Regions from separate parts of the Halomonas sp. JS92-SW72 genome, predicted to be linked through region 1. Evidence: predicted binding sites of a transcription regulator. Region 1 holds the regulator's gene; the other holds the start of a gene.

Region 1 (10,073 bases):
GGCAGCAGCGGCGTCTTGACCACCACCGGCCAGGGGCCGTAGGCGACCGGGGTGGGCGTGCCGGTCAGGGTCTTCGCCAGCGCCTTGGCGCTCGCCTGCAGCGGCTGCACATACATGGCACTCACCCCGTCGACGCAGGCCACGTCGCCCAGGGCGTGGATGCCGGGCGCCGAGGTGGCCAGGCAGCGGTCGGTGTGGATGCCGGCGGCGCCGACCGCGAGGCCCGCCGCCTGGGCCAGGGCGGTGCGCGGCCTGAGGCCGGTAGCCACCAGCACCAGGTCGGCCATCAGGTGGCTGCCATCGTCCAGCGCCACGCCCAGGTCGGCGCCGGCGTCCTCGAGGGCCGTCACCCCGCCCCCCAGCGCCAGCGTCATGCCGGCCGCCTCGAAGGCCTCGCCCAGGGCACGCCCCAGGGGCTCGGGCAGCAGCCGCGCCAGGGGTGCGGTCTCGGGGGCCACCAGGCTTACCTCATGACCGCCCGCCAGCAGGTCGTTGGCGAACTCGCAGCCCACCAGGCCGGCGCCGACGATGGCCACCCGACCCGGCCGCCCCAGCGCCGCCAGGGCGGCGTGGAAGGCGCGATAGTCCTCCAGGTCGTTGATGGTAAAGACCCGGCCGGCCACCGCCGCGGGCAGTGCAAAGGGCACCGCCGGCGCCGCCCCGGTGGCCAGCACCAGCTCGCTCCAGGGCAGCCGCTCGGCGCCGATCCGCAGGGTGCGCGCTGCCGCGTCGATGGCCTCGACCCGGGTATGGGTGCGCACCACCGCATTCAGCTCCTCGGCGACCCGCAGGGCGCTGCGCGCCGCCAGGCGATCCGGCGGCAGTCGCTTGGCGAAACCGGTGGAGAGCAGCGGCTTGGCGTAGTCATCGCCGCCGTCGGCGGTGATCAGGGTCACGGGGCGTTCGGCATCCAGCGCACGCAGGGCACGCAGCAGGCCAAGGCCTGCCATGCCGGAACCGATAATGGTCAGGGGAGCGCTCATGGGCCTCCTCGCTCAGGGGTGGGGATGGCACCGCATGTTACACTAGCCGCCCCTGAAGCGACGCGGAGCCCGACGGTGTCCGACCTGCCACCTGCCGACACCTGCGCCCTGGCGCACTGGATCCCCCTGGCCGCCTCCCGGCCGGCCATGAGCCCCGCCTGGCACCGCTGGGTCGGCTCCCGGGACTCCCTGACCCTGCGCCTCACCGAGGCCGGTGCGCCGCGCCCCTTCCGCGTCCGGCTGCTCGACCAGCGCCTCGGCACGCCCCGCCGCGACGAGGCCAGGGCGCTGGGCATCGCCCCCGGCCAGCGCGCCTGGCTGCGCGAGGTGGCGCTCTGCCTGGGGGAGCGCCCCTGGGTGGTGGCGCGCTCGGTGGCGCCGCTCTCGGGCCTGCCGGAACACGAGCTGGCCCACCTGGGCGAGCGCTCGCTGGGCTCCTGGCTGTTCCGCCAGCCGGGCCTCGAGCGCGGCGAGATCGAGGTGACCACCGCCCCCGCCGGCTTCCACGCCGCCACGGGCCCCTGGGGGCGCCGCTCGGTGTTTCGCCGCGGCGACTTCCGGGTGCTGGTGCAGGAGTGGTTCCTGGATGCCATGGCGGATGACCTCGGTCTCCCTTCGCGCTAGGCTCTGGGCCAGTCTCCGATGCCGACGGGCGGGGCGCCGGGGACAAGCCGAAGAGGAGGTCCTACGCCAGGGATGGCGTCGGTAGCGTACAAGGAAGTATTCACAGCGCCTCCTCGCAGGCTTGTCGCCGGAACAGTCCCGCCGCTTAACACCGTCTGCCAATAAAGAAAATTCTTACGAGGTAGAGATGGACCGTTCCCTGATGCGCCCCACGGGCCTCGCCCGGGTGCCCGACTTCCTGCAGCTGATGCGCCTGAACCGCCCCATCGGCACCTGGCTGCTGATGTGGCCCACCCTGTGGGCGCTGTGGGTGGCCGCCGAGGGCATCCCCGGCCGCCGCGTGCTGCTGATCTTCATCGCCGGGGTCTACCTGATGCGCGCCGCCGGCTGCGTGGTCAACGACTACGCCGACCGCCACTTCGACGGCCACGTCAAGCGCACCCGGCTGCGCCCCCTGGCCACCGGGCGGATCAGCGAGGGCGAGGCCCAGGCGCTGTTCCTGATCCTGGTGATGGCCGCCTTCGTGCTGGTCTGGTTCACCAACCTGTTCACGGTGATGCTCTCTCTGGTGGGGGTGGCGCTGGCCTTCATCTACCCCTTCATGAAGCGCTACACCCACCTGCCCCAGCTCTTCCTGGGCGCCGCCTTTTCCTGGGCCATCCCCATGGCCTTTGGCGCGGTGCTGGGCCATGTGCCCTTCGAGGCCTGGCTGCTGTTCGCCGCCAATGTCGCCTGGACCGTGGCCTACGACACCCAGTACGCCATGGTCGACCGCGACGACGATCTCAAGATCGGCATCAAGTCCACCGCCGTGCTGTTCGGCCGCGCCGACCGGCTGATGATCGGCCTGCTGCAGGGCCTGACCCTGCTGCTGCTGGCCTGGGCGGGGCTGCGTCTGGGCTTCGGCGGCTTCTTCTGGCTGGGCCTGGCCGGCATGGCGGCCACCTTCGTGCACCAGCAGTTCCTGATCCGCGAGCGCGAGCGCGATCCCTGCTTCCAGGCCTTCCTCAACAACCACTGGTCGGGCCTGCTGGTGTTCGCCGGCATCGCCCTCAGCCTGTGGCCGGCCGCCGGCGCATGACAGGCGGGCGGTCCTGTCACGCGAGTGTCATACTGGCATGGTGAGATCGTCATCGATCCGTCACTGTGCCGAGGCTTCCGGATGACCGCCAAGACCGTTCTGATCGTCGATGATGAGGCGCCGATCCGCGAGATGATCGCGGTGGCGCTGGAGATGGCCGACTACCGCGTCCTCGAGGCCGACAACGCCCAGGCCGCCCATGCCATGGTGGTCGACCACCAGCCCGACCTGGTGCTGCTGGACTGGATGATGCCCGGCACCAGCGGCATCGAGCTGGCCCGCCGCCTCAAGCGCGAGCCGACCACCGCCGAACTGCCGATCATCATGCTCACCGCCAAGGGCGAGGAGGACAACAAGATCCAGGGGCTGGAGGCCGGCGCCGACGACTACATCACCAAGCCCTTCTCTCCCCGCGAGCTGGTGGCCCGCCTCAAGGCGGTGCTGCGTCGCGCCACGCCCCAGGGCGTCGAGGAGGCCGTGGAGGTCGACGGCCTGCTGCTCGATCCGGTGAGCCACCGGGTCAGCGCCAGCGGCAGGCCCGTGGAGATGGGCCCCACCGAGTATCGCCTGCTGCAGTTCTTCATGACCCACCAGGAGCGCGCCTACACCCGCAGCCAGCTGCTGGACCAGGTGTGGGGCGGCAACGTCTACGTGGAAGAGCGCACCGTGGACGTGCATATCCGCCGCCTGCGCAAGGCGCTGGGCGAGCGCCACCAGCACCTGGTGCAGACGGTGCGCGGCACCGGCTACCGGTTCTCCGCCAAGGGCTGACGTGGGCCTCTGGAGGCGGGAGCTATGGCGACTTCTGCTGCTGGCCGGCATCGGCCTGCTGGTGGGATGGCTGCTGTCCCATGCCTGGGCGGGCCTGGCCCTCGGCCTCGCGGCCTGCCTGGGCTTTCATCTGCGCCAGCTCTACCGCCTCCACCGCTGGCTGACCCTCACCCCCCAGGCCGAGCCTCCCGCCACCACGGGCGTGTGGGGCGAGCTGTTCGACCGTCTCTACCGCTACCAGAAGGGGCAGCGCCACACCCAGGAGCGGCTGCTCGGGATCATCAAGCGCATCCAGGAGTCCTCCGAGGCGATGCGCGACAGCGTGGTGATGCTCGACCGCCACGGCGACATGGAGTGGTGGAACAGCGCCGCCGAGCGCATGCTGGGGCTCAACGCCGCCCATGACCGCGGCCACCACATCACCAACCTGCTGCGCGATCCGCGCTTCATCGACTACTTCCATGCCCGCGACTACCGCGAGCCGCTGACGCTGCCCTCGCCCATCGACGAGCAGATGGTGCTGCAGTTCCAGATCACCCTCTACGGCGATGACGAGCGGCTGCTGATGGCCCGCGACATCACCCGCCTGCACCGCCTGGAGGAGATGCGCCGCGACTTCGTGGCCAATGTCTCCCACGAGCTGCGCACCCCACTCACCGTGCTGGCCGGCTACCTGGAGACCTACGCCACCTACGCCGACCAGCTGCCGCCGCGCTTCGCCCGGGGGCTGCCCAGTATGCAGGAGCAGACCAGCCGCATGCAGAACCTGGTCAGCGACCTGCTGCTGCTGTCGCGCCTGGAGATCGACCGCGGCGGCGAGGACCACACCCCGCTGGGCATGGACGCCCTGCTGGGCAGCGTGCAGCGCGACGCGACGGCCCTCTCCGCCGGCCGCCACACCGTCGAGGTGGAGCTGGTGGAACCCAGGTCACTGCTCGGCAGCGAGCAGGAGATCCACAGCGCCCTCTCCAACCTGGCCTTCAACGCGGTGCGCTACACCCCCGAAGGCAGCCGCATCGTGCTGCGCTGGCGGCCCCACGGCGACGGCGCCTGCCTGGAGGTGGAGGACAACGGCGAGGGCATCGATCCGGTGCACCTGCCGCGGCTCACCGAGCGCTTCTATCGCGTCGACAAGGGGCGCAGCGCCGCCACCGGCGGCACCGGGCTTGGCCTCGCCATCGTCAAGCATGTGCTGCTGCGCCACGACGCCCGCCTGGAGATCGACTCCCGCCCGGGCCAGGGCGCCCGCTTCCGCTGCCTTTTCCCCGCGGCGCGGCTGCGCCAGCGCCAGGAGGCCCAGGCCACCACCGACAGGGCCTGATCCCCTCCCTCGCCGGATGATGTTCAGAGGTCATGGGGATGTTCAGAGGTCATGATGATGCTCAGAGGTCATGGTGGTGGCCGTCGGCGGCCTCGCTGCCCCGCTCGGCGCTCTGCACCCACACCTCCACCTCGACCTCGCCGCGCTCGGCAAACTCCAGGGTCATCGGGAAACGCTCGCCCAGGCGCAGCGGCGCCTTCAGGTCCATCAGCATCAGGTGATAGCCGCCACCCGGCCGCATGGTCTGGGTGATGCCCGCGGGCACCTCGATGCGCTCGACCCGGCGCATCTGCATCACGCCCTCCTCCATCTGCATGTCGTGCAGCTCCACCGACTCGCTGGCCGGGGTGCGGGCGCCGACCAGCACGGCGGGGGTCTCCCCCTCCACGCGGATATCCACATAGGCGGCCGCATGGGGCACGCCGGGCGGCGCCGGGGTGGCGAAGGGGTGCACCACTACCAGGTCCTCAAGCTCATACTCATGGGCCTGGACCAGCCCCGGGAGGGCGAGGCCGGCGGCCAGCAGCAGGATAACGGGCATGCGCATGGCGGTTGGCTCCTTGTCGGGATGTCCCCCGAGCATAGCAGCCGCCCTGCCGGGCCTCGTTCAACGCGCCGCGGGAGCGCCCAGGTCGCGATAGTGCTCGGCCCACATCAGCACCGCACCGGACACCGCGCCGGGCAGCAGGAAGAGGTTGGCCAGGGGAATCCAGGTCACCAGGGTCACGCAGCCGCCATAGGTGAGGCTCTGCCACCAGCGCGCCGCCAGCCGTCGGCGCATCTCGGCGAAGCTCACCTTGTTGTTGTCCATGGGGTAGTCCAGGTAGGCGATCGCCATCACCCAGGCGGAGAAGAGCGCCCAGAGCAGCGGGGCGGCGAGGTTCACCCCGGGAATCCAGCTCACCAGGAAGAGCAGCAGGGCTCTTGGCGCGATATAGGCCAGCTTGACCAGCTCGCGCCCCAGGGCATCCACCGCCGTCTTCATGAGGCCGCGATCGTCCAGCGGTGGCCGCCCGGTGGCCACCGCCTCCACCCTGGCCGCCAGGAAGCCGTAGAAGGGGGCGGCGATCAGGTGGGTCACCAGGGTGAAGGTGAAGAAGACAATCACCACCAGGCTGATCACGAACAGCGGCCAGATCAGCCACTCGAGCCAGCCAAGCCAGGCCGGCACCAGCGCCATCCAGCCCTCCAGCCAGCCGCCGAAGTTGGCCAGCACGAAGCGCAACATGGCCCCGTAGACCAGCAGGTTGATGACGATGGGCACGAAAACGTAGCGGCGCAGGCCGCGGGAGTAGGCCAGGCGGGTGCCCCGGGCCAGGGCGGTGACGGCATCAAGCATGGTGATTCCTTCACGGGAAAACGACGAAGGCCACCGCCAGGGGCAGTGGCCTGCGTCATTGACAGCCAATCCAGAGGGACCGTCAACCCATGCACCGTTGCAATGAGCGAGAGGCGCCGGGGACAGGTCGAAGAGGGGGTCTTACGCCAGGGATGGCGTCGGTAGCGCCCAAGGATGGGTTCACAGCGCCCACTCGAAGACCTGTCGCCGGAACAGCCTCGAGCATGACGGTCGACCGAGTCAGGCCTATCCCTTGCGGGTGATTGCCTGCTCGTCGAGGTCCTCGGGGTCGGTGTGGCGGATATCCAGCCCCTTGACCAGGTAGACCACGTACTCGGCCAGGTTGTTGGCGTGATCGCCGATGCGCTCCAGGGCGCGCAGGATCCACATCAAGCTGAGGATCGGCGAGATCGAGCGGGCATCCTCCATCATGAAGGTCATCAGCGAGCGCATGGCGCTGCGGTACTCCTCGTCCACCTCCTCGTCCTCATGCACCAGCTTCAGCGCCAGCTCGGTATCGAAGCGGGCGAAGGAGGTCAGGGCATCGCGCACCATGCGCCGCACGTGCTCGCTGATCATGCGCACCTCGACGAAGCCGCGGGTGCCGTTATCGGCGGCGATCAGGTCGGCGGCGTTGCGGGCGATCTTGCTCGCCTCGTCGCCGATGCGCTCCAGATCGGAGGCGGCGCGGATCACCGCCAGCACCAGGCGCAGGTCCGAGGCCGCCGGCTGGCGGCGCGCCAGCACCTGGGTGCACTCCTCGTCGATCTTGATCTGCATGTCGTTGACCGCGCGATCGTTCTCCACCACCCGGCGGGCCAGGTCGGAGTCCCCCTCGAGCAGTGCGGCCACCGCCTCCTGGATCTGCTTCTCCACCAGGCCGCCCATGGCCATCAGGTGGGTCTTGAGCTCCTCGAGCTCCTGGTTGAACTGCCGCGAGATGTGGCGGCTGTGGATATCGCTGGTGATGTCCATGGGACTCTCCTTGGGGCCGGCCGTCAGGCCATGCGCCCGGTGATGTAGTTCTCGGTGCGCACGAGGCGCGGATTGGTGAAGAGCCTGTCGGTGGGGCCGTACTCCACCAGCTCGCCCTCCTGCAGGAAGGCGGTGTAGTCGGAGACCCGCGCCGCCTGCTGCATGTTGTGGGTGACCAGCACCAGGGTCAGCTGTGACTTCAGGTTACGGATCAGCTCCTCGATCTTCAGCGTCGAGATCGGATCCAGCGCCGAGGCCGGCTCGTCGAGCAGCAGCACCTCGGGGCGCACCGCCAGGGTGCGGGCGATCACCAGGCGCTGCTGCTGGCCGCCGGAGAGCGCCCAGGCCGAACTCCTCAGGCGATCCTTCACCTCATCCCACAGCGCCGCCGATTGCAGCGCCCACTCGACGATGTCGTCCAGCTGGCGCTTGCGGATCCCCCCCTGCAGCCGCAGCCCGAAGGCGACGTTGTCGTAGATCGACATCGGGAAGGGGTTGGGCGCCTGGAAGACCATGCCGACCCGCCGGCGCAGCTCCGCCACCTCCACCTCGGGGGCGTGAATATCCTGCCCCTCGAGGCGAATCCGCCCGGCAAGCCGCACCTCGTCGTTGAGGTCGTGGAGCCGATTGAGGGCCCGCAGCAGCGTCGACTTCCCACACCCCGAGGGCCCGATGAAGGCGGTGACCCGCTGGCGCGGCACGCGCAGCGAGAGCTCGCGCAGCGCCGGCGTCTCCCCGTAGGCCAGGCTCAACCCCTCGATCTCCAGGCAACAGGCGGCCGGGTCGAAGTCGATGATCGGGCCGCCGGCAGCGGACCGTGGCGACGGGAAGACGGACATCGGGTTCCTCACTCCTCGGGCGCTGCCGCTAGCGGCGCGGCAGGGCCCCGTGACGCGCCCTCAGATGATGGCGCAGGAATATTGCAGTCAGGTTAAGCACCAGGATCACCAGCACCAGCAGCAGCGCGGTGGCGTAGACCAGCGGCAGCGCCGCCTGGACATCGTCCCCATGGAAGGCCACGTCGTAGATGTGGTAGCCCAGATGCATGAACTTCCGTTCAAGATGCAGGAAGGGAAAGTCACCGTCCACCGGCACCTGGGGCGCCAGCTTGGCGACCCCCACCAGCATCAGCGGCGCCACCTCACCGGCGGCCCGGGCCACGGCCAGGATCACCCCGGTGAGCATGGCCGGGGCGGTCATCGGCAGGATCACCCGGGTCAGCATCTCCACCCGGGTGGCGCCCAGCGCCAGGGCGCCCTCGCGCTGGTGGTCCGGCACCCGCGCCAGCCCCTCCTCGGTGGCCACGATCACCACCGGCAGGGTCAGCAGCGCCAGGGTCAGCGAGGCCCACAGCAGACCGCCGGTGCCGAAGGTGGGCGAGGGCAGCTGGTCGGCGAAGAACCACTCGTCCAGGGTGCCGCCGATGCCGTAGACGAAGACTCCGAGCCCGAAGACCCCATAGACGATGGAGGGCACCCCGGCCAGGTTGCGCACCGCGATGCGCACCAGCCGGGTGAAGCGTCCCTGATGGGCGACCTCGTTGAGGTAGATGGCCGCCAGCACGCCGAAGGGGGTCACCACCACCGACATCAGCAGCACCATCAGCACGGTACCGAAGATCGCCGGCCACACCCCGCCGGCCGTGTTGGCGGCGCGGGGCCCCTCGGCGAGGAAGCGCCAGACGCCCTGGCCCCAGGCGGCAACCTTGGCCGGGGGCGACATGGCGTTGGGCCGCCAGGCGCGCAGCACCTGATCCAGCGGCTGCTCGAGGCGACGCCCGTCGACGCTCTCCAGCACCAGGCGAGTCCCCCCCATGCGCGCCTGAAGCACCCGGATGCGCGCATTGGCCCGGGCCAGCTGGCTGTCGGCCTCGGGATCCCGGTCCAGCCGCCGTGCCAGGGGTACCACCTCGTCGCGCAGGCGATCACGCTCCGCCCTCAGGGCCGCGAGCTCCTGCAGGCGCACCTGCAGGGCCGCCCAGGCGGCCTCCCCCTCGACGCGCCCTGCGGCACTCTCGAGGGCCAACAGGCGCCCCTGGAAGGTGCCCCAGCGGGTACGCTCCAGCACCACCAGGTCCCGGGGGCGGCTCTCCTCGGCGATCTCGTCCACGGCCACCCAGCGCCAGATCGCGCCGTCCAGGTCGCGATTGGCCGTGCGGTAGAGGCGCTCGCGCTTCTCGCCGCCTGGCAGGCGCTCCTCGCGCACCGCCTGGCCGGCCAGCTGGCGGCCATCCTCCAGGGTCACCAGGGTGAGGGGCGACGGCCAGAAGTGCCCCATCCCCCGCACCGCCAGCAGGGTCAGGAGCCCGGCCAGCAGCAGCAGCGACAGCGCCACGCTGCCGGCGGCCAGCCACGGCCAGGGCCCCTCGCCGCGGGGCAGCCGAGCGCGCCCGGGGCCGATCATGACAGTCCCCCCAGGCGGCGGTAGCGGCGGCGCAGCCGGGCGCGCACCAGCTCCGCCAGGGTATTGACCAGGAAGGTGAACACGAACAGCGCCAGCGCCGCCAGGAACAGCAGCCGGTAGTGGACCCCGCCCGGCACCGCCTCGGGCAGCTCGATGGCGATGGTGGCGGCCAGGGAACGCATCCCCTCCAGGGGGCTCAGGGTCATCAGCGCGGTGTTGCCGCTGGCCATCAGCACGATCATGGTCTCGCCCACGGCGCGGCCGGCGCCGATCATCACCGCGCTGAAGACCCCCGGGGCCGCGGCCGGCAGCACCACCTTCCACAGACTCTGCCAGCGAGTCGCACCGAGCGCCTGAGCGCCCTCACCGAGGCTCGCCGGCACGCCGGAGAGTGCATCCTCGGCCAGGGCATAGATACCGGGAATGACCGCGAAGCCCATGGCCAGGCCAACGATCATGGCATTGCGCGAGGCATAGCCAAGCCCGAAGTGCGCCTCCAGCCAGCCGCGCAGGTCACCGCCGAACAGCAGCGACTCGAGCCAGGGCGAGAGCCACAGCGCCAGGCCTGCCAGCAGC
Region 2 (10,073 bases), 1.2 Mb from region 1:
CACGAACGCCACCGGCGAGCCCTTGGCCGCTTCGCGGATCGGCAGGAAGTCCACCACGATGCCGTAGGGTTTGGTGCCCGACGCCACGGCGTTGAACACGCCGCCGTTGCCGCCCTGGGCCTCGACACGATTGGCCTGGAGTGCTGCGTAGTACTCTTCACCGAGTTCGGGGTTGGCCTCGAGCGTCGCCATGTGAATCAGCGCGGCGCCGGAATAGAGCGGGCTCGGCATGGTCACCTGCCCTTCGTACTCGGGCTGGGTGAGCTCCCGCCAGCTCTGCGGCTGCCGTTCGGCCCCAGTGTTGTAGACGATGCCTGTGGTGATCAGCTTGGTGCCGTAGTAGTAGCCTTCCGGATCGTAGAGCTCGGCGGCGTAGACCTCGCGTTCCGGGCTCAGGTAGGGCTGCAGGTGCCCTTCTTGTTTGAGCGACTCCAGGGTCATGCTGTCGGCGATCAACAGCACATCAGGGTTGCTGACGCCGGCGGAGAGTTCGGAGCGCAGCCGGGTCATCAGCTGCGTGGTGCCATCCCGCACCCACTCCACCTCGATCTCGGGGTAGGTCGCCTGGAAGGCGTCGACGGTTTGCTGGGCATCGCTGTTGGGCTGGCTGGTGTAAAGCACCAGCTTCTCGTTACCGAGAGCCGGAAGGGCCAGGCCGGCAAGAACCACGGCGGCGGAGAGGGCCGCTGACAGGGGGCACTTCGACATTAGGAAAACCTCCGATGAGTGAGCCCCATCGACATTATTGTCACTGGCTTACAGCGCGATGACAGTATGCTTTCACTCGGATGTCACATCTTCATCAGCAACGCGCCGTATTCAGCAACTCTGGCAAAAACAGCGGCCCGATGTCATCGATGGGCCGTCGACTCGACGGCGGTGTAGACGGTCAGCTCGGTGGCGGCCTGGGTGCCGGTTATCATGGCCAGCGCAACGGCGCCGCCGAGCAGGGAGCAGGGAACGGGGAAACAGGGACATGGTGGCTATCCGGGTGGGGTGAGTGGCAACCAGGACTGCAGCTCTGGTATAGACCAGCAATCTGGCGACCTCGAATGGCAACCCGGTGATGCTTGGCTAACACCTACATGAAAAGCTGAAGATGGCGTGAAGAGCGGCCGGCAAGCCCCTATGCCTTGCCCTCCAGCCGCCCCTCCTCGAAGGCGTCGGGATCGCTGAGCAGCTCGCGCAGGTGATCGGTGAGGCGCAGGCAGTAGGCTTCGTTCATTCACTGATCGCCATCATGGACAACCCATGGAGCCCTGACCCGTCGCGCCAATCCAGCCGCTCCCAGCCCTCATACCTGGCCACCTCGGCCAGCACCGGGTCGGGATTGACCGCCACCGGACGATCGACCCGGTTGAGCAGCGGCAGATCATTCTGGGAGTCTGAGTAGAAGCTCAGGTGGCTGGCCGCAACGCCCTGCTTGGCCAGCCAGGCCTCCAGGCGGGCGACCTTGCCGCTACGGTAGGAGAGAACACCAGTGGTGTGGCCGGTGAAGCGCTGCCCATCAAGGGCCGGCTCCACGGCGATCACCTCCCGGATGCCCAGGGCGACCGCCACCGGCGCCACCAGATGCCGCGAGGAAGCGGAGATCAGCATCGGGAGATCGCCCTGCTGGCGGTGCCGAGCGATCAGCTCGCGCCCCTGGGCGAACAGCCGGGGTACGACACGAGCCGCCACGAAGGCCTCCACCTCTCTCGCCACCTCCTCTAGATGGCGCCCCACCAGAGGCGACAGCGTCAGGGCCAGGTACTCCTCAAGCCGCAGCCGTCCCGCGTGGTAGGCGTCGTTCATCCTCTGGGTGCTGGCCAGGAAGTCACCCGGCGCGGCGATCCAGTCCCGTTCCACCATCCAGTCGTTCCACAGCGCGCTGCAGTCGCCGTCCAGCAGGGTGTCGTCGAGGTCGAAGAGGGCAAGGCGCATGTCGGTCTCCAGTGGCCCGGTAGCTCGAGAAAGGCCGACAGCCTGAACCACCCGGGTGACAACGGCATGACCGACGAGGCGCGTCACGTTGCTGCCATACGACTGACACGCGCTCGCCACCGTGGCGTCATCTTGTGCGGATAACGTCTTGCCCGTAACAGGGCGGCTGATCGCCATCCACGACATCGCTGTTCATCACACCGCAAGGAGCGCTACATGTCCGCATTTTCCCTGAAGAGCCTGGCCGCAGGCGTCGCCGCCGCCACCCTGTCGCTGTCCGCTCACGCCGCCGTCGAGGTCCAGTGGTGGCACGCCATGGGCGGCGAGCTCGGCGAGATCCTCGAAGGCATCACCGAGGCGTTCAACGCCTCCCAGGACGACTATCGGGTGCGCCCCAGCTACCGCGGCAACTACACCGAGACCATGACCGGCGCCATCGCCGCCTTCCGCGCGGGTGAGCAGCCGCACATACTGCAGGTCTTCGAGGTGGGCACCGGCACCATGATGGCCGCCGAAGGCGCCATCTACCCCATCCATGAGCTGATGGCAGACCACGGCCGCGCCTTCGACCGGGAGGCCTTCCTGCCGGCGGTGGTGGGCTACTACACCGATACCCGCGGCAACATGCTCTCCTTCCCCTTCAACTCCTCCACCCCGATCCTCTACCTCAACCGCGACGCCTTCGATGCCGCGGGCCTGGACGGCACGCCCGAGACCTGGGAGGAGATCGTCGACGCCTCCCGCCAGCTGCGCGAGAGCGGTGCCGCCAACTGCGGCTTCACCACCTCCTGGCCGAGCTGGGTGATGCTGGAGAACTTCTCCTCCATGCACGACTCGCCGCTGGGCACCCTGGAGAACGGCTTCGGCGGCCTGGAGACCGAGTTCGTCTTCGACAATGCCCTGGTGGCGCGCCACTGGGACAACCTCAAGGCGTGGCAGGACGAGGGGGTCTTCCGCTGGGGCGGCCCGGGGCCGGGGGATGACGCCGCCCCGATGTTCTACTCGGGGGAGTGCGCCATGTTCTTCGGCTCCTCCGCCGCCCGGGCCGGGGTGCTGGCCAATGCCGACTTCACGGTGGACTACGCCATGCAGCCCTACTACGCCGATGTGGAGGGCGCCCCCCAGAACTCCATCATCGGCGGTGCCACCCTGTGGGCCCTGCAGGGCCACAGCGACGAGGAGTACGAGGCCCTGGCCGCCTTCTTCGAGTACCTCTCCCGCCCCGAGGTTCAGGCCGACTGGCACCAGCGCACCGGCTACCTGCCGATCACCCACGCCGCCTGGGAGCTGAGCGAGGAGCAGGGTTTCTACGCCGAGAATCCCGGCGCCGACATCTCCATTCGGCAGATGAACCTCAACCCGCCCACCGAGAACTCCAAGGGGCTGCGCTTCGGCAACTTCGTGCAGATCCGCGACATCATCTCCGAGGAGCTGGAGGCGGTGATGAGCGGCCAGAAGAACGGCGAGCAGGCCAGCGCCGATGCCGCCCGGCGCGGCAACGCCCTGCTGCGCGACTTCGAAGCCGCCAACCGCTGAGACACACCACCCTCGCCACCCGCTGCCCGGCAGCGGGTGGCGTTATCTCTGGCGCTCCCCACACCTGCCTTGCCACTCTCCTGTCGAGTTATCGATGCAGACCAAACGCATGACCTTTCCCGGGCGCTGGCTGCCCTATGCCCTGCTGGCGCCCCAGGTGATCGTCACCCTGATCTTCTTCATCTGGCCCTCGCTTCAGGCACTTTACATGTCGCTGCTGCGCGAGGACGCCTTCGGCCTCAACACCAGCTTCGTTGGCCTGGCCAACTTCAGACGACTCTTCGCCGACACCTACTACCTCGACTCGCTCTCGGTGACCGCGGTGTTCGCCATCGGCACCACCCTGCTGTCGATGTCCGCCGCCCTGCTGCTGGCGACCACCGTCAACCGCATGCTGCGTTCACGCAATCTCTACACCACCCTGCTGGTCTGGCCCTACGCCATCGCTCCGGCCATCGCCGGGGTGCTCTGGTGGTTCATCTTCAACCCCTCCATCGGTATCGTGCCCTATGTGCTCGAGATGCTCGGCTACCGCTGGAACCACCGCACCTCCGGCACCGACGCCATGGCACTGGTGATCATCGCCGCCGCCTGGAAGCAGATCGCCTACAACTTCCTGTTCTTCCTGGCCGGGCTGCAATCGATCCCCCAGTCGCTGATCGAGGCGGCGGCCATCGATGGTGCCGGCCCCGTGAAGCGCTTCTGGACGATCGTCTTTCCGCTGCTCACGCCCACCACCTTCTTCCTGATGGTGGTCAACGTGGTCTACGCCATGTTCGACACCTTCGGAGTGATCCACGCCACCACCCAGGGCGGCCCGGCCCAGGCCACCAATATCCTGGTCTACAAGGTCTACGCCGATGGGTTCGTGGGGCTCAACCTGGGCAGCTCCGCCGCCCAGTCGGTGATCCTGATGGCCATCGTGGTCACCCTTACCGTGGTGCAGTTCCGCTTCATCGAGCGGCGCGTCAACTACTGACCCGGAGGAGCCCCCCATGGTCGAACACCGCCCTCTTAGCCAGCTGGCCGCCCACCTGATCCTGATCGCCGGCGTTGCCCTGGTGCTGTTTCCCGTCTATATCGCCATCGTCGCCTCCACCCAGGCGCCGGGGGAGTTCCTGCGCGGCACCCTTCCCCTGATGCCCGGTGGCCACGCCCTGGAAAACTATCGCGCCATGTGGGAGAGCGGGCTCTCCCGCGCCGGGGCGCCGCCCGTGGGCCAGATGCTCTTCAACAGCCTGGTAATGGCGCTGGCGATCACCTTCGGCAAGCTGGCCATCTCGCTGCTCTCGGCCTTCGCCATCGTCTACTTCCGATTTCCCTTCCGGCTGTTCTTCTTCTGGCTGATCTTCGTCACCCTGATGCTGCCGGTGGAGGTGCGCATCATCCCCACCTTCCAGGTGGTGGCCGACCTCGGCATGCTCAACAGCTTCGCCGGGCTATCCATCCCGCTGATCGCCTCGGCCACCGCCACCTTCCTGTTTCGCCAGTTCTTCATGACGGTGCCGGAAGAGTTATTGGAAGCCGCCCGGGTGGACGGCGCCGGCCCCCTGAAGTTCTTCAAGGACATCCTGCTTCCGCTGTCGGTCACCAATATCGCAGCGCTCTTCGTGATCCTGTTCATCTACGGCTGGAACCAGTACCTCTGGCCCCTCCTCATCACCACCGACAGCGACTACTACACCGTGGTGATGGGCATCCAGCGCATGACCACCGCCGCCGACGGCGACCCCCAGTGGCACCTGGTGATGGCCGCGGTGGTGATGGCCGCCCTGCCCCCGGTGCTGGTGATTCTGTTCATGCAGCGCCTGTTCGTGAAGGGCCTCACCGAGACGGAGAAATAATCATGGCAAGTATCAGGATCGAGGGCCTCGAGAAGACCTACCCCGGCGGCGTGCAGGCGGTGAAGGGCATTGACCTGGAGGTGGCCGACGGCGAGTTCGTGGTGCTGGTGGGCCCCTCGGGCTGCGGCAAATCGACCCTGCTGCGCATGGTGGCGGGGCTTGAGACCATCAGCGCTGGGGCGCTGCATATCGGCGAGCGCCGGGTCAACGAGCTGGAGCCCGCCCAGCGCGATATCGCCATGGTGTTCCAGAACTACGCGCTCTACCCGCATATGACGGTGTTCGACAACCTGGCCTACGGCCTGAAGAACCGCGGCTTCAAGCGCGACGAGATCCGCCGCCGGGTGGAGGCGGCGGCAACGATGCTGGAGATCGAGGCCTTCCTGCCCCGCAAGCCGCGCCAGCTCTCCGGTGGCCAGCGCCAGCGGGTGGCCATGGGCCGGGCCCTGGTGCGCGAACCCGCGGTCTTCCTCTTCGACGAGCCGCTCTCCAACCTGGACGCCAAGCTGCGCGTTCAGATGCGAGTGGAGATCAAGAAGTTGCAGCGCCGCCTCAAGACCACCAGCCTCTACGTGACTCACGACCAGCTCGAGGCCATGACCCTGGCCGATCGCCTGGTGGTACTCAACGGCGGGCGCATCGAGCAGGTGGGCACCCCCATGGAGATCTATGCCCGGCCCGCCTCGCTGTTCGTGGCTACCTTCATCGGCTCCCCGGCCATGAACCTGATCCCGCTGGACTATCTACACACCAACGGGGGCGGCGACACCGCAACGGCCCTGCTCCACGACCTGCCCGAGGGCACCGACATCGTCGGCATCCGCCCCGACGACCTGCATATGCGGGCGCCGAGCGAGCCGCACCTGGTGGTGGAATCGACCCTGGAGCTGTTCGAGGCCGCCGGCGCCGAGAGCCACCTCTACGTCTGCCTGGCCGGCAGCGACCAGCCCACGGTGATCCGCACCGCCGGCCAGCCCCCGGTGGCCGAGGGCGAGACGCTGCGCTTTTACGTCACCCGCGACGCCCTGCACCCCTTCCACCGGGAGAGTGGCCGGCGCCTCGACGATCCACTCAAGACCAGGGAGCAGGCCACATGACGAAACCAGCCACCACGCTGATCACAACCCTCAAGCAGGCCGCGCACACCGCCGGCGAGCTGCTGCGCGAGGGTGACGCCCTCACCCACGGCGTGGTGTACCAGCCGTTGCTGGACGAGATGCTCTGGGCGGTGCGGAGCCAGGGCGCCTTCCTTTCCGTCATGGCCGGTCTCTTCCCCCCGTCTGAAGCCGCTCATACACCTCATGCAGCAGGTGTTCCCCCGCTACCCGCCGGAAACCGTCGTCGTTCATCAGGCGGCCGAAAATCTCCTCGTTGCCGTCCATCCGTTCGATGAACAGGTTTTCCAGCATGCGGTTGAAGACATAGGCGAAGTTGTCGCGGGTATTGGCCCGGGCGGCTTCGCGAAGGGTGTCGTTCTCGATTGCGCTTTCGGCGATCTGGTCGAAGAAGAGCTGGTCGGCCGGCGTGAACTCGGTGCCGAAGCGCTCGTTGAGCTTGCCGATCAGGGTGGAAAGCTCCACCTCATCGTCTTCGGCCTTGCCGGTGCCCACCTCGGTGGGCCCGTAGAGGGGGTGCGCCTCGCCCACATTCAGGTCAATGGCGCCCTCGCTGATCTTCTGCAGCCGGTAATACTTCAGCGAAACCTCGTCCTCCAGCTCGTAGACGGTGTCATCGGCGCGGCGCGGCAGCTTGTGGAGCAGAAAGCGCCCGTAGCTGTAGAGCTTTTCCAGGCTGCTGTCCTGATAGGGGATGATCTGCGCCAGAAAGGCATAGAGGTTGCGGAAGCTGGCAAGCTGGCCCTTGAACTGGTCCTGGTGGTCGTCGTCCAGTGCGCGGTAGCGCTCCACGGCCAGATCGAGAATGGCATTGATCTTCCGGTGATCCGCCACGGTGGGCTCGTTGCGGTTCCTGTACCACACCTCGGCGAAGGCATTGACCTCCTCGGCGGTGAAGACCTGGTGCTCGTCCAGCCGGTGCTGCAGGTCATAGAGCTGGTGGGGGTCGCTGGGCTCCCCGGCGGGGGTGACTTCGTAGTAGGGCTTGAAGGCTTCAAAGATCTCCCCCGGTTCATTGACGAAATCCAGCACGAAGGTGTCTTCCTTTCCCGCAGTGGTCCGGTTGAGCCGGGAGAGCGTCTGTACGGCCTGGATGCCAGCCAGCCGACGATCGACGTACATGGTGTGCAACAGCGGCTGATCAAAGCCGGTCTGGTACTTCTCCGCCACCAACAGCACCTGGTAATGTTCGGAGGCGAAACGCTCGGGCAGCTCCGACTCCTTGATGCCCTCGTTCATGCCCACTTCTGTGTAGGACTGATCAGGAAAATCCGGGTCGGCGACGCTGCCGGAGAAGGCCACCAGCGAGCGGATGCCGGTGATGTCGTGGTCCTTGATGTACTTGTCGAAAGCCTGCTTGTAACGCACGGCGTGCAGGCGCGAGGCGGTGACCACCATGGCCTTGGCCCGGCCGCCGATGCGGTGGCGGGTGTAGTGGCGGAAGTGCTCGACGATCACTTCCACTTTCTGGGCAATGTTGTGCGGATGCAGCGACATGAAGCGCGCCAGCGCCCGAGCCGCCTTGCGCCGGGGCACCTGCGGGTCGTCCTCGATGGACTTGATCAGTCCATAGTAGGTCTTGTAGGTGGTGTAGTTGGCCAGCACATCCATGATGAAGCCTTCCTCGATGGCCTGGCGCATTGAGTAGAGATGAAACGGCGGCTGGCCGTCCTGGCCGGGTTCGTTGAACACCGCCTGGGTCTTGAACTTGGGCGTGGCGGTAAAGGCGAAGAAGCTGATATTCGGCTGGCGCGGGCGCTTGAGCATCTCCTTGAACAGCTCTCGGCGCGCCTCCTCGGAGAGATCTTCCTCCTCCACCTCCAGAAACTCCTCGGCGATGGCCGCTTCGATGCCGTCGCGGTTGAGCACCTTGCGCAGCTCCATCGCCGTCTCGCCGGACTGGGAGCTGTGGGCCTCGTCCACGATCACCGCGAAGCGCTTGCCGCCGGTGTTGAGCGCCACTCCCTCGCCCTTCTTCGCCAGGGTGTCCATGGCCTGGGTGATGAAGGGGAACTTCTGGATGGTGGAGATGATGATGGGCACCCCGGATGAGAGCGCCTGGGCAAGCTGCTGCGTATTCTCGTCGATCTTCTGCACCACCCCCTGCTTGTGCTCGAACTGGTAGATGGTGTTCTGCAGCTGCTGGTCGAGCACCCGGCGGTCGGTGATCACCACCACGGTATCGAAGACCTTGTTGTCGTCGGCATCGTGCAGGCTAGAGAGCCGATGAGCCAGCCAGGCGATGGAGTTGGACTTGCCCGAGCCCGCCGAATGCTGCACCAGATAGTTGTGCCCCGGCCCCTGGGCGCGGGCCGAGTCGATCAGCCGGCGCACCGCATCAAGCTGATGATAGCGGGGGAAAATCAGCGTTTCCTTCCGGTGGCGCTTGACGCCCTTCTTGGTAGTGACCTTGTTCTCGCTCACCTCCAGATGCAGGAAGCGGGCGATGATATCCATCAGGCTGTCGCGGGTCAGCACCTGCGCCCAGAGATAACGGGTGCGATAGCCGCCATCCTCGGCGGGCGGGTTGCCGGCGCCATGGTTGTGGCCGCGGTTGAAGGGCAGAAAGCGGGTATCGTCCCCGGCCAGGCGGGTGGTCATAAAGGCCTGGTCCGGGTCCACGGCGAAATGCACCAGTGAGCGCTCCTTGAAGCGGAAGATCGGCTCGGCCGGGTCGCGGTCGCGCCGATACTGGCCCATGGCTTCGCCCACCGTCTGCCCGGTCATGGGGTTCTTCAGCTCTAGCGTCACCACCGGCAGGCCGTTGACTGACAGCACCATATCCAGGGACTTGTTCGGGTGCTTCTCGCTGAAATGCACCTGCCGGGTCACCCGCAGCCGGTTGTGGCCGTAGGCCACGGCGGCCTCCGGGTTCATGCCGGTATTGGGGGCGAAATAGGCCAGCCGGAAAGTCTTGCCGAAGCACTTGAAGCCGTGGCGCAGCACATACAGCGCGTTCTTGGAAGCCAGCTCCTTGACCAGCGCACTCAGCAGCACCTCTCCCGCCTTATCGCCATGCAGCTTCACCAGCGATTGCCAGCGCTTGGGCTGGCTGGCGGAGACAAACGCAATGACTTCCTCCGGGAACAGCGCCCGGGCCGGATCAAAGCCACTAGCATCGCCGCGCTCGAAGCCGCCCTGCTCGATCAGCGAGTGCTCCATGGCCTGTTCGAAGTAAATTTCCTGGTGCATGGGCTTCTCCGGTTCAGGCCACCCTGATCTGGCCGGTGACGGTGTTGGTGATCAGGGCGGAGCGGTATTCTTCGAGTTTTTCTATTGTCCTACTTGTTGCATTCTCTAAAGAATCCAGGCCAGCAACCACCTTTTCCACCTGTGTAACGATACCATCCTGCTCATCAATAGGGGGAAGCGCTATCACAAGTTCTTTCCAACGGTCTGTGCGTAGTGCTTTTGTCCCGTGAGCTGATGTTTCAACCAAGGCAAGCATAACGTCGGTAATGGCCCGCAACAGGAGCGCAAAGTACTCTGGTGAAAGGCGCGGTCCGACTTTCAGCGCCTTCATATCCTGATTAAGGACTACTGGAACCCTATTGATAGCCACTGGAAACGAGTGGACTAGAATCATTCCTCGCACAACGATTAACACCGAGCCAGGCTCTATTAGATTCAACCCTGTCGCTGACAACGCCAGATC

Evidence for each region. The regulator PhoB, encoded in region 1, activates phosphate uptake and scavenging genes when phosphate is short. The targets are predictions, from matches to a motif close to TGTCATANNNNTGTCANA.
Region 2: the regulator PhoB is predicted to act here: its motif matches at 1,978-1,995, upstream of ugpB (sn-glycerol-3-phosphate ABC transporter substrate-binding protein UgpB).

Annotation. Positions count from the first base shown of each region.
Region 1 covers NZ_CP032147.1:2,394,255-2,404,327, forward strand. Annotated here, with positions in the region: gene D1793_RS11215 (FAD-dependent oxidoreductase) at 1-983, opposite strand, end outside; gene D1793_RS11220 (chorismate lyase) at 1,059-1,607, shown strand; gene ubiA (4-hydroxybenzoate octaprenyltransferase) at 1,795-2,688, shown strand; gene phoB (phosphate regulon transcriptional regulator PhoB) at 2,770-3,459, shown strand; gene phoR (phosphate regulon sensor histidine kinase PhoR) at 3,461-4,780, shown strand; gene D1793_RS11240 (copper chaperone PCu(A)C) at 4,842-5,327, opposite strand; gene cysZ (sulfate transporter CysZ) at 5,388-6,119, opposite strand; gene phoU (phosphate signaling complex protein PhoU) at 6,366-7,094, opposite strand; gene pstB (phosphate ABC transporter ATP-binding protein PstB) at 7,118-7,933, opposite strand; gene pstA (phosphate ABC transporter permease PstA) at 7,962-9,497, opposite strand; gene D1793_RS11265 (ABC transporter permease subunit) at 9,494-10,073, opposite strand, start outside.
Region 2 covers NZ_CP032147.1:3,605,221-3,615,293, forward strand. Annotated here, with positions in the region: gene D1793_RS16990 (ABC transporter substrate-binding protein) at 1-708, opposite strand, end outside; gene D1793_RS16995 (HAD family hydrolase) at 1,222-1,923, opposite strand; gene ugpB (sn-glycerol-3-phosphate ABC transporter substrate-binding protein UgpB) at 2,140-3,459, shown strand; gene ugpA (sn-glycerol-3-phosphate ABC transporter permease UgpA) at 3,554-4,438, shown strand; gene ugpE (sn-glycerol-3-phosphate ABC transporter permease UgpE) at 4,455-5,303, shown strand; gene D1793_RS17015 (sn-glycerol-3-phosphate import ATP-binding protein UgpC) at 5,306-6,400, shown strand; gene D1793_RS17020 (type I restriction endonuclease) at 6,560-9,610, opposite strand; gene D1793_RS17025 (restriction endonuclease subunit S) at 9,624-10,073, opposite strand, start outside.